Regions from separate parts of the Agathobacter sp. LCP21S3_B2 genome, predicted to be linked through region 3. Evidence: predicted binding sites of a transcription regulator. Region 3 holds the regulator's gene; each other region holds the start of a gene.

Region 1 (4,293 bases), on a different contig from region 3:
AAATCTTGATAATAGTGCACTCGCACTTCAGTCATATCTGAATGGATTAAAGAACAGTGCTCAGGTGCTTTTCGGACATCAGAATGATGTATCGAGATCAGTGAGTGCAAGAGATAATCTTGGAGATGTACATGATGTGACAGGATCTGTCAGTGGTGTATTCGGAATAGATACACTTTCACTTACAGGATCAGAGGGTGGCGGAGAGAATGCTAAAGATGCATTAGAAAAAGCTGTAGCTTCAAGCAAGACAGCTGCGGACAACGGTGCTATCGTCAGCTTATCAGCTCATATGCCAAACTTTACAAATGATAAGATAAAGAAGAATGATGATGGAACATATGATTTCTATAAATGTGATTTCAGCGAGTCAAAGGATCTCAGCAATGACTCATTAAAGACAATTCTTCCGGGGGGAGAAAATAATGAGGTATACAATGCGTACCTCGATATAATTGCAGATTATGCTAATCAGTTAGCAAAGGCTGATATCCCTGTAATGTTCAGACCTTTACATGAGAACACAGGTTCATGGTTCTGGTGGGGATCAACAAACTCAGAGGAGAGCTACAAGAGTCTTTACAGATATACAAGAGATTACTTAGAGAGCAAAGGTGTACACAATATGCTCTATGTATACTCTCCATGTGGACCAATCTCATCAGAGGATGAGTTCATGAGCAGATATCCGGGAGATGAGTATGTAGATGTATTAGGTTTCGATTACTATGCAGACTATACTTATGGACAGGATGCAGATGAATCATACTTTGAGAATCTTGACAGCACATGTAAGGTAGTATCAAAGATCGCAGAGGATCATGGCAAGATCGCAGGCATTTCTGAGTGTGGAGTGCGTGTTACAAGAGCAGACGGCTCAAGTGATGGACTTATGGTAAAAGGAAATCCTGTTGCAGAGGCAAAATCAGGATATAACTGGTATCAGAAGGTAAATGATGTTGCTAAGAAGAATGATATGCCATATTACCTCGTATGGGCAAACTTCAGCGATACAAACTTCTATGTACCATATAAGTATGATGATACATATGGTCAGGAGATGATCAATGAGTTTATCGATTACTACAATGATGGCAACTCAATATTTGGAAATGGAACTAATTTCTATAACAATATTGATACATTAGCAACAGCAGCAAAGGCAAATACATATGACAATACATATGGTTATATCACAGAGCCGTTTGATATGGATGAGCTGACAGAGGATACAACACTCAGCGCATATGTAAAGAATGCCGGCAAAGTAAGCTTTATAGTAAAGGATACAGCAACAGACAAATCTATCACTTTAGACGGAAAAGCACAGAAAGCAGCAGTTGCAGCACAGAGCCTTGATACTACAGCATCTGTGGCAGGATCAACCCAGTACACAGCAACACTTACAGCAGCTGATATGGAGAAACTCGGAAAGACAGATGTTGCTACAATTACGGTGGTGGCTGATGGAACAGAAATCTCTACTATCAAGAACTTAAGTATAGGTAAGAAAAAAGATGTGGCACCTGCAAATGTATTTGAGGATTTCGATTATTATTCAGGAAGTAACGGATTGCTTGAGGCAGCATATACACAGAACTCAGCAGCAGGATGTTCTTCATCATTTAAGTTGAATAAAGATAACAAAGCTGATGGAACATATGGTGGAGCATTTACTTACACATTAAAGACAAAAGGCTCAGAGGTCTGGACAGGAAATATCAAATCAAGCCTTACGAACAAAGATTTTTCTGATTACAATGCACTCCAGATGTGGGTTAAACCTGACGGACAGGGACAGAAGCTTGTAGTACAGGTAACAGATGGCTCAGGAGAAGAGTTTGAAGCATACCTTACAGATTTTGTAAAGGGAACAGAAGCTAAATATGTTTCAATACCATTCAGCAAATTTAAGGGTAAACAGGGTGGAACACTTGATCCTTCAAATATCACAAAGTTTGCAATCTGGTGTAATTCAATACCTGAAAATGGTGCAACAGATATCACATCAACTATTTACTTTGATGGTATCCGCGCTGTAAAACTCACAGACGATCAGCTTGCATTATCTGATCAGGATGCTGAGTACGGACTTATCGTAACAGACACAGCAATCGGTGAGCCTGCAATAAATGGTGGAAACCAGAACGACAGCGATGATAATAACGACAACAATGGTGGAAATCAGGGCGATAACAAAGACAATAATGGTGGAAGCAACGGTGGACAGGTAACAACACCTTCTACACAGCCATCACAGCCACAGGCTAAGCCAAACACGGTCAAGAAGAACACAACAACGAAAAAGGCTACAAAGACCGGAGACAACAGAAATATCCTTATCTGGGTTGCAGGATGTGCAGCAGGAGCAGGACTCCTCGGAGCATCAAGAAAGAAATCAAAGAAAACAATGAGATAGTATTGTTTTATGATATCAATCCAACACCGGTAAGAGGTATAACTACTCATAAATAAGCCAATGCAGGGAGCGGTTCACATAAAGTGAGCCGTTTTCTGCTGTATAATTAGATATGAAATAAAATTGGAAAATAAGGTCGGAAATAGTCTTACAGACATTGACAAAAATTTATCAAAGTGGTAGTATTTTGGTATAAATGTAGAACATACATATGGATTTTTAAGGAGGATTTATACAATGAGCGAGTTCAAAAATTTAACACTTGACGTAGCAGATCAGATTGCTGTACTTGCAATTTCAAGACCGGCTGCTCTTAATGCATTAAACAGTGAGACTCTTGATGAGTTAAACGTAGCATTAACAGAGATCGAGGCAAGAGATGATGTTAAGGTTGTTATCTTAACAGGTGGTCCTGACAAGAAGGGTAACGAGTTCAAGTCATTCGTAGCAGGAGCTGATATCGCTGAGATGGTTAACTTCACAGCACCACAGGCAAGAGCATTCGGAATCAAGGCTTCTGAGCCATTCTTCAAGCTTATGAATATGCGTCAGGTTACAATCGCAGCTGTTAACGGATTCGCACTCGGTGGTGGATGCGAGATCGCTATGGCATGTGATATCAGAATCGCTTCTGAAAACGCAATTTTCGGACAGCCAGAGACAGGACTTGGAATCATTCCTGGATTCGGTGGTACACAGAGACTTGCTCGTTTAGTAGGAATGGGACGTGCTAAGGAAATGATCTTCACATGCGACAACGTTGACGCTGCTGAAGCATACCGCATCGGTCTCGTTAATAAAGTAGTAGCTAAAGAAGAGTTAATGTCTACAGCAAAAGCTATGGCTGCTAAGATCATCTCTAAGGGAAGCTACGCAGTAGCAGTTGCTAAGGCTGCTATCAACAACGGATATGATATGGATATCAAGAACGCTGTTGAGATGGAAGCAAACCTCTTCGGTGTTGTAAATGATACAAACGACAAGAAAGAGGGAATGGGAGCATTCCTTGAGAAGAGAGCTGCAAACCTCACAGATTTCTAAATTATGATATACAGACGCTGTCTGGACGTGGGGCTGACATCATGATATCAGGCTGTGTGCAGCAGTGTAAATATGTAAGGTTTAAGGTATAAAAGCCGGTGCGTTTTAGCACCGGTTTTTTCTGCCCTTTTTAGATGTTTACAGGTCTTGAAAAAAGTATAAAATGTTTCTATAATAAATTAATATTTGATTTATCGGAGTATGACAAGAAAGTATTTGTAACTATTTCGTGAGAAAATATATTGTCATAGAAATATAATTTAAGCTTTACAAGAGGAAAAATGATGTCAAGAGCAGCACAGACCAAAGAACTGGATATGGTGAACGGACCACTCGCAAGGAAGATACTGATTTACTCCATACCGCTCATGTTTTCAAACCTGCTTCAGGTATTTTTTAATATGACGGATGTAGCAGTGGTGGGGAAATTTGCGGGTGCAAGAGCACTCGGCTCAGTCGGTTCCACGACAATCATCATCACACTCACAACAGGCATACTGCTTGGCATGGGAGGCGGTGTCAATGCTGTCACGGCACTGCACATGGGAGCAGAGGACTATCAGAGGGTGCATAAGACCGTCCACACATCAGTCATTCTGTGCTTTATAGCGGGACTTTTACTGTTAGTGGCAGGACTGGCTTTTTCAAAGCCCCTGCTTGAAGTGATGAATACAAAGCCGGAGCTGATAGACGGTGCCACAGCATATCTGATGATATACCTGTGCGGTTCGCCGGCGCTTGCGCTTTATAATTTCGGTAACGGTGTGCTGAGCGCAGTAGGAGATACAAAGAGGCCTCTTATATACCTGAGTGTCTCGGGAATTATCAATATA
Region 2 (4,293 bases), on a different contig from region 3:
CCATATTTTCCCATCTTAGCAACTGTCTCTGCTGGGAATACCTCTGTCTCGTCAGTCTCCTGTGCAAGAGGTTTAACTTCTGTCTCTGCGAACTGTTTGAAAAGGTCGCGAGCCATCTCATGTTTCTGATCTAAAGTGAAATCCATGATTTATTCTCCTTGAAATTTATATTTTGTTTTAATCTCATTTACATTGCGTCTACAGGTGTCTTTGTGCGGTCTGCGTTGTAAACGTAGAATCCCTTGCCGCTCTTGCATCCAAGGTTTCCGCCTCTTACCATCTTGCGAAGGAGTGGGCATGCACGATACTTGCTGTCACCTGTCTCATTGTAAAGAACGTCCATGATTGCAAGGCAGATATCAAGTCCAATGAAATCTCCAAGCTCTAATGGTCCCATTGGATGGTTAGCACCAAGCTTCATAGCTGCATCGATTCCGGCGATATCTGAAACACCCTCCATCTTGATGAAAGCAGCCTCGTTGATCATTGGGATAAGGATACGGTTTACTACGAAACCGGCAGCCTCGTTAACCTGTACAGGTGTCTTGCCGATCTCCTCTGCAATCTTCTTAATTGCATCAACTGTCTCAACAGGTGTGTTAACTCCTGCGATAACCTCTACTAACTTCATACGGTCAGCAGGGTTGAAGAAGTGCATACCGATTAATGGACGTGTAAGTCCGTTTCCAATCTCTGTGATTGAAAGTGATGATGTATTTGAAGCGAAAATACACTCTGGCTTAGCAATCTTGTCTAACTCAGCGAATGTAGTTTTCTTAACCTGCATATCCTCGAAAGCAGCCTCAACGATGAGGTCACAATCCTTGCAGAGATCTTCTTTTAAACCAGGAGTGATGCTTGCAAGAATGCTGTCAACCTTCTCCTGTGTCATTTTCTCTTTTGCTACAAGTCTTGCATATCCTTTTGCAATCTTGTCTTTTCCGCCTTCAGCCCACTCCTGCTTAATATCGCAGAGTGCTACCTCGTATCCATCTACCTGTGCGAATGCTTTTGCGATTCCCTGGCCCATTGTACCAGCACCGATAACTCCAACCTTCATTTTAATTCCTCCTAAAATATATTATGGTGCAAAAGCTTTAAGTGCTAAGCCTCTGCAGCATAACTTAATCATATATATATACTGATGTAAATAAACTAATTCACACTACAAGGGGATGCACCTGCATCCCCTCATATATCTATTGGCAAAGAAAATTAGTACTTCTCAACGATAGTAGAACATCCCATTCCACCACCGATACAAAGTGTTGCAAGACCTCTGTTAGATCCTCTCTTCTGCATCTCATGTAATAATGTAACAAGGATACGACAGCCTGAAGCTCCAACAGGATGTCCGAGTGCGATAGCACCACCGTTTACATTTACCTTGCTCATATCGAAACCAAGATCTCTTGCTACAGCGATTGACTGTGCAGCAAATGCCTCGTTTGCCTCGATAAGATCGAAATCATCAATTGAAAGACCTGTCTTTGCAAGAACCTTCTTTGTAGAAGCTACCGGTCCAACACCCATGATCTCAGGCTCAACTCCGCCAAGTGCTCCTGCTACCCATGTAGCTAATGGCTTAACACCGAGCTCCTTAGCTTTCTCTTCGCTCATTACAACTACTGCTGCAGCACCATCATTGATTCCTGATGCGTTACCGGCTGTAATAAGTCCGCCCTCTTTACCTGAGCAGCAACGAAGCTTAGAAAGAGACTCTGCTGTTGTTCCGGCACGAGGTCCCTCGTCCTTTGTGAACTCAACGATTTCTTTCTTAACCTTAACAGGTACAGGAACGATCTCATCATCGAACTTACCTGCTGCGATAGCTGCCTCACACTTCTGCTGTGAGTTTGCTGAGAACTCATCAAGCTCTTCACGAGTGATGCCGTATTTATCACATACATTCTCAGCTGTGATCATCATATGATAGTGGTTGAATGCATCTGTAAGAGCATCGTTAACCATTGTATCGATGATTGTTGCATTGTTCATTCTGTATCCGAAACGTGCCTTTGTCATAGCGTAAGGAGCCATTGACATGTTCTCCATACCACCTGCAACAACGATATCAGCCTCACCGGCCTTGATCATTGTAGCAGCGTCGTTTACACACTTAAGACCTGATCCACAAACAACATTGATTGTGATAGCCGGAACCTCGATTGGAAGTCCTGCCTTGATAGAAGCCTGACGAGCTACGTTCTGTCCCTGAGCTGCCTGGATAACACAACCCATCTTAACCTCGTCAACCATCTCAGGAGCAACACCTGCACGGTTTAAAGCCTCCTTAATTACGATTGCACCTAAATCTGCGGCTGGAGTATTGCTTAATGCTCCGCCCATTTTGCCGATTGCTGTACGGCAAGCACTTGCGATTACAACTTTCTTTGCCATTATATTATCTCCTTTAAATTGTATTGCACATCCGTGCTGTTAATTTTTTAACAAAGTTATTATACTACAAATTTATGTAAAAATCAATTGGTTTTGTTAATAATTTGTCAAAATTCTATTAAAATTTGCATATTTTTCACGCGTATTACTTATACTATTCCGTCAGATTAACAAAAGCCGATGCTATTATAACCTGCGGCATGCATACAGGCATAACGCATCATATTTTTCATTTTATAAAAAATCCCCGGGCAGCATATCCGCTATACTGTCCGGGGATAAAATATATTCTATATATTTTTAAAGATTCTTAACTGTTGCAATGTCAACCGGTGTCTTCTTGTCAGAAGCAGTCTCTAATGCATGTGCAAGTGCATTCGCTGTATCCATGGCTGTGATACAGTAAACACCTGTCTCGATTGCATTTCTTCTGATAAGGAAGCCGTCTCTTGTCTTGTCTCCGTTACCCTGTGTAGGTGTATCGATTACAAGGTCTATCTTGTGTCCGAGGATAAGATCCATGACGTTTGGAGACTCCTGTGATATCTTGTTTACACGAAGAGCATTTACTCCGTGCTCCTGTAAGTACTTTGCAGTACTTCTTGTAGCATAAATCTTGTATCCAAGCTTCTCAAAACGCTTTGCAACACCTACTGCCTCAGGCTTGTCGGCATCCTTTACAGTCATAATCATCTGCTTATACTTAGGAAGCTCGACTCCCGCACCCTCAAATGCCTTGTAAAGCGCACCATTGAAGGTCTTGTCGATTCCAAGACACTCTCCTGTTGACTTCATCTCAGGTCCGAGTGAAATCTCAGCGCCACGCAGCTTCTCGAATGAGAATACCGGCATCTTGATTGCAGTGTAATCGGCTGTCGGAGCAAGTCCAGGTGTGTAGCCCATGCCCTTTATTGTCTCACCCATGATGATTCTTGCTGCGAGGTCTACAATCGGAATACCTGTAACCTTGCTGATGTATGGTACTGTTCTTGAAGAACGTGGGTTTACCTCGATAACATAGATGTTGTCATCCATATCGATAAACTGGATATTAATCATACCAACAACATGGAGTGCCTGTGCAAGTCTCTTTGTATACTCAACCAGAGTCTCTTTTGCTTTTTCTGAGATAGTATGTGCAGGGTAAACTGAGATAGAGTCTCCTGAGTGTACTCCTGTACGCTCGATGTGCTCCATGATGCCAGGAATCAGGATATCTGTACCGTCACAGATTGCATCAACCTCAATTTCCTTACCCATAAGGTACTTATCTACAAGGATTGGATGATCCTGTGTGATTGTGTTGATGATGCCGATAAACTCTTCGATTTCATCATCATTCCATGCAATCTTCATACCCTGTCCGCCAAGCACGTATGAAGGACGGACAAGTACAGGGTAACCGATCTCGTTTGCTACCTTCTTTGCCTCCTCAGCTGTAAATACTGTACCACCTGCTGCTCTTGGGATGCCTGTCTTCTGAAGAATCTCGTCGAAGAGCTCTCTGTCCTCGGCTGCGTCTACATCCTCTGCCTTTGTTCCAAGTATCTTGACACCCATCTTCATAAGTGCCTCTGTAAGCTTGATGGCGGTCTGTCCACCGAACTGTACAACAGCTCCGTCAGGCTTTTCAATATTAACGATGCTCTCAACATCCTCTGCTGTGAGTGGCTCAAAATAAAGCTTGTCAGCAATATCAAAGTCAGTTGAAACGGTCTCAGGGTTGTTGTTTACGATGATTGTCTCCCAGCCTTCCTTGGCAAACGCCCATGTACAGTGAACTGAACAGTAATCAAACTCAACACCCTGTCCGATACGGATAGGTCCTGAACCAAGTACAAGCACCTTTTTCTGTGGATTTGTCTCTACCGCCTCATTCTCGCTGCCGAATAC
Region 3 (4,293 bases):
CGTTATAATTTTCACAAGCCCTGCTCCGCTTTTATATGCAGCCTTTGCCGAAAGCACCGCCGCACCTGCCATATTGCGGCTTCCTGCAATAACTAACAGTTTTCCGAAAGTTCCCTTGTTGGAGTGTACCGGTCTGTTATCAAGCTTCTTTAAATCAGACTCATCAAGAGCCCTTACTGATGGCAGATTACCACAAAAGCTGTGGTCATCTATGCCTATAGGCACCACCTTAACCAGACCGCAATAATCACAGCCCGGCCACAGGAGAAGGCCTGTCTTTTTATAAGAAAAAGTATATGTGAAATCTGCTTTAAAAGTGCATCCCATCACATGTCCTTTATCAGAATCCACTCCCGACGGCACGTCGACCGCCACCCTGTAAGCATTTGCCTTGTTAACGGCTGAAATCACATCTGCTAAAGAGCCTTCTATGGCTCGCTTAAGCCCTGTGCCAAACAGTGCATCTATTATTACGTCACTTTTACACACACTCTCAATATCAGAGACCACCTTGAAGCCATACCTTGCGTATATATTTTTCTGCAGCTCAAAGAGCTCGCTTCCTGCCTCATCTGTGCCAAAAGCATAGTACACCATGCATCTGTATCCGGCCTGATTTAAAAGTCTTGCTATCGTGATACCGTCTCCTGCATTATTGCCTCTGCCGCATATCACGGCAAACTCCTTTGATTTATCAAAACATGCAACAAGCTCCCGGACAACACCGGCCGCAGCCTGCTCCATCAGCACCACCGAAGGAACCAAAAAGACCTGTGATGTTGTATCGTCCAGAAGCTTCATTTCATTACCTGTAACAATATATTCCAATATCAATTCCCCTTATTCTCATTGTTTGCATTATCAGCCTTTGCATTATTGGCATTAAAGACCATAGGATCGTCATATTCAATATCAAAAAGATCCAAAACCTCAGCGCCAAAAATATCATGAAGATATGAATAAATCTCCCTGTTGTTGATATCTCTGTTCTGTTTTCTGATTACATTCTTTTTGAGCTCAACTCTTATATTTGCAATCCAGTCGTCAATTTCTTTTGATTCCAGTTTGTTTTTCTCGATTTTTTCACTGAAGTAATCCATCGACAAAAGCATCAGCCTGTCATTAACTGCTTTTATATTCTTTTGGATTTCAATAAGCTCTCCCTCGATATTGTCGGCTTTCTCATTTATCTCATCTATAATCTGCTTATCCTTGTCGCGCTTTTCATCTCCGTCATCGCCCATGTTGGCGACAATATTTGTCATGGTCTTTGACTTAAGCTTCTTCAAATCCTTGAGCTCATTATTGTACTTTCCCTGCAGCTTCAACAGCTCATCCAGTTCTTTTTCCGTGGCTGATATTTCATCAGTCTTACCATGAATGGCAAAAAGCCTGTGCCATTTCTGGTCTAAAACCAGTAAAGGCACCTTTTTTCCTTTTAATGCAGCCTCAAAATCTTTTTTATCATTCATAAAACTCACCCTCTATTTATTTTTGGAATTTTTTACAATATTGTAGCTGAGCTGCATAAGGCTGTCAGACAGATGTACACTCTCCACAACCACATCCTTGTCAGGTATTTCAAGGTCCACATGAGCGAAATTCCATATAGCCTTTATCCCCAGTTCAACAAGCTTTGACGCAATGGTATCAGCCTTTGACTTTGGCATGGTAAGCGCAGCAATATCCACCCTGTGTGTCCTGCAATACTCTCCCAGCTCGTTTAGCATAAGGATTGGAATGCCTCGCACACTCTTTCCTGAAAGATCAGGATTCACATCAAAGAGGGCCGTAATCACAAAACCAAGCTTTTCAAACTTTACATAATTGGCAAGCGCCTGTCCCAGATTACCTGCACCGATGATAATTATTCTATGCTCAGTGTCAAGTCCCATTATCTTTCCTATTTCCTCGTAGAGGAACTGAACATTGTATCCGTATCCCTGCTGTCCAAAGCCTCCGAAATTGTTGAGATCCTGTCTGATTTGCGAAGCTGTAACCTTCATTCTGTGACTCAGATCGTTTGATGAAATACGCTCCACTCCCTCATCTAAAAGCTCTCCGAGATATCTATAGTATCGTGGCAGTCGTCTGATAACCGCCTGTGATATTTCTTTACTCAAGTCCTATTCCTCCAATCATCAGGATGTCATTTCTATTTTAAAGACAAAAACCCAAGACTAATTATAATTTTTTGAAGGTCATCTGTCAATGTGTTAAGAATTTAACATTCAAAAAATTTATAATTATTCCCGGGTTATATCATAATCTAAAGTAAAAACCAAGTTTCAGATTAAATTGTCTTCTCAAGCTCCTCCCTGATTGCCTTGATGAAGCCCTCGCTGTTTAAAACAGTAGGATTCTCAATTGTTGTGATGAGTGCGAGATCCTTTGTCATCTTTCCGCTCTCAATAGTCTTTATGCAGGCTGCCTCAAGCTTGTCTGCAAACTCAGAAAGTGCAGGAAGCTTGTCAAGCTCTCCTCTCTTTCTGAGAGCTCCTGTCCAAGCAAAAATAGTAGCTACAGAGTTTGTTGATGTCTCCTCACCCTTTAAATGCTTGTAATAGTGTCTCTGTACTGTTCCGTGCGCTGCCTCATACTCATAGTATCCGTGAGGGGATACAAGCACTGATGTCATCATGGCAAGTGAGCCGAATGCAGATGAGATCATATCACTCATTACATCTCCGTCATAGTTCTTGCATGCCCAGATAAATCCACCCTCAGATTTCATTACTCTGGCAACAGCATCATCAATAAGTGTGTAGAAATATGTAATTCCAGCCTTCTCAAAAGCATCCTTGTACTGTGCATCAAAGATTTCCTGGAAGATATCCTTGAAGGTATGGTCATACTTCTTTGAGATTGTATCCTTTGTGGCAAACCATAAATCCTGCTTTGTATCAAGTGCATACTTAAAGCAGCTATGTGCAAAGCTCTCGATTGAATCGTCTAAGTTATGCTGTCCCTGAATAACTCCCGCTCCCTTAAACTCATGGATTAGCTCTCTTGTCTCGGTTCCATCTTCTGCTGTAAATACAAGCTCAGCCTTTCCGGGACCAGCTACCTTCATCTCTGTTGCCTTGTACACATCACCATATGCATGACGAGCGATTGTGATTGGTTTAACCCATGTCTTTACGTTTGGCTCTATGCCCTTTACAACGATTGGTGCTCTGAACACTGTTCCGTCAAGCATGGCTCTTATTGTGCCGTTAGGGCTCTTCCACATCTCCTTTAAATTGTATTCTGTCATTCTGGCTGCGTTTGGTGTGATTGTCGCACATTTTACTGCGACACCGTATTTCATGGTTGCCTTTGCTGATTCAACGGTCACCTGATCATCTGTACGATTTCGCTCCTCTAAGCCCAGATCATAATACTCTGTCTTTAAATCGATAAAAGGTATTAAAAGCTCATCCTTTATCATCTGCCAGAGGATTCTGGTCATCTCGTCTCCGTCCATCTCTACAAGGGGTGTTGTCATCGTAATCTTGCTCATTCTTAAATCTCCTTTACTTAATAAGGTTTTCCCAACCAAGGTGTTCCATATTTTTCTTTGAATTGTTTATATGCTCTCTGGCGCATTTTTCTGCCAGCAGTACGTCATGATTCTTAATTGCCTCGCATATCTGTTTATGCTCGTGAGTGGAGTTTTTAGCTCTTTTTGTCTCGCCGAGTGTCACCTTTCTCACTCTGCCGACATACTCATGATAGTCCTTTAATACCCTCATAAGCTCCTTGCTTCCGCCGGCCTCATACAGCAACTCATGAAACCTATTGTCCAGCTCAAGAAGCTTCTTTGCATTGCCCTTTTTCTCGTGAAACTCTGTGAGATAAATATTCTCATCCATGGCCGCCATGAGCTCATCCGATATCCTCGTTGCAGCCCATCTGGCACAAAGTCCCTCAAGCAGAGCTCTTATCTCGTATATATCCCTGATATCGTCCGTGGAAACGCCCTCCACGAACGCTCCCTTATTGGGGATGATAGACACAAGTCCCTCAAGCTCAAGCTGACGCAGTGCCTCCCTCACTGGAGTCCTGCTCACTCCAAGCTCATCACCGATATTCTTTTCCTTAAGCTCATCGCCCTTTGCAAATGTTCCTGCAAGTATACCATCCCTGATATGATTGTATACCCTGGCACTCAGGCTGTAATTATCATGTGACATGTACTAATCCACCTCACTATAATACTATATTAAGCTTTTTACAGCAATCAGTAATTTGAACTACAAGCTCATTATCTGTAATGGTAGTCACACGGCCCTCGTCGTACTGCTCATCTAC

What was found. The regulator Rex, encoded in region 3, represses fermentation and respiration genes when NADH is low (regulators of the CRP and FNR family bind a similar motif). The targets are predictions, from matches to a motif close to ATTGTTAANTANTTAACAAT.
Region 1: ACTQ1L_RS04305 (enoyl-CoA hydratase-related protein) is a predicted target of Rex. The motif match lies at 2,576-2,595, and genes of this name have one in related genera.
Region 2: ACTQ1L_RS07685 (acetyl-CoA C-acetyltransferase) is a predicted target of Rex. The motif match lies at 2,493-2,512, and genes of this name have one in related genera.

The regions. Positions count from the first base shown of each region.
Region 1 covers NZ_JBQKGQ010000004.1:113,400-117,692, forward strand. Annotated here, with positions in the region: gene ACTQ1L_RS04300 (glycosyl hydrolase) at 1-2,419, shown strand, start outside; gene ACTQ1L_RS04305 (enoyl-CoA hydratase-related protein) at 2,657-3,460, shown strand; gene ACTQ1L_RS04310 (MATE family efflux transporter) at 3,742-4,293, shown strand, end outside.
Region 2 covers NZ_JBQKGQ010000008.1:124,454-128,746, reverse strand. Annotated here, with positions in the region: gene ACTQ1L_RS07695 (acyl-CoA dehydrogenase) at 1-146, opposite strand, end outside; gene ACTQ1L_RS07690 (3-hydroxyacyl-CoA dehydrogenase family protein) at 188-1,060, opposite strand; gene ACTQ1L_RS07685 (acetyl-CoA C-acetyltransferase) at 1,216-2,400, opposite strand; gene carB (carbamoyl-phosphate synthase large subunit) at 2,701-4,293, opposite strand, start outside.
Region 3 covers NZ_JBQKGQ010000001.1:32,966-37,258, reverse strand. Annotated here, with positions in the region: gene ACTQ1L_RS00175 (NAD(P)H-hydrate dehydratase) at 1-828, opposite strand, end outside; gene ACTQ1L_RS00170 (hypothetical protein) at 831-1,472, opposite strand; gene ACTQ1L_RS00165 (redox-sensing transcriptional repressor Rex) at 1,485-2,123, opposite strand; gene ACTQ1L_RS00160 (NADP-dependent isocitrate dehydrogenase) at 2,294-3,502, opposite strand; gene ACTQ1L_RS00155 (GntR family transcriptional regulator) at 3,516-4,175, opposite strand; gene ACTQ1L_RS00150 (2-isopropylmalate synthase) at 4,192-4,293, opposite strand, start outside.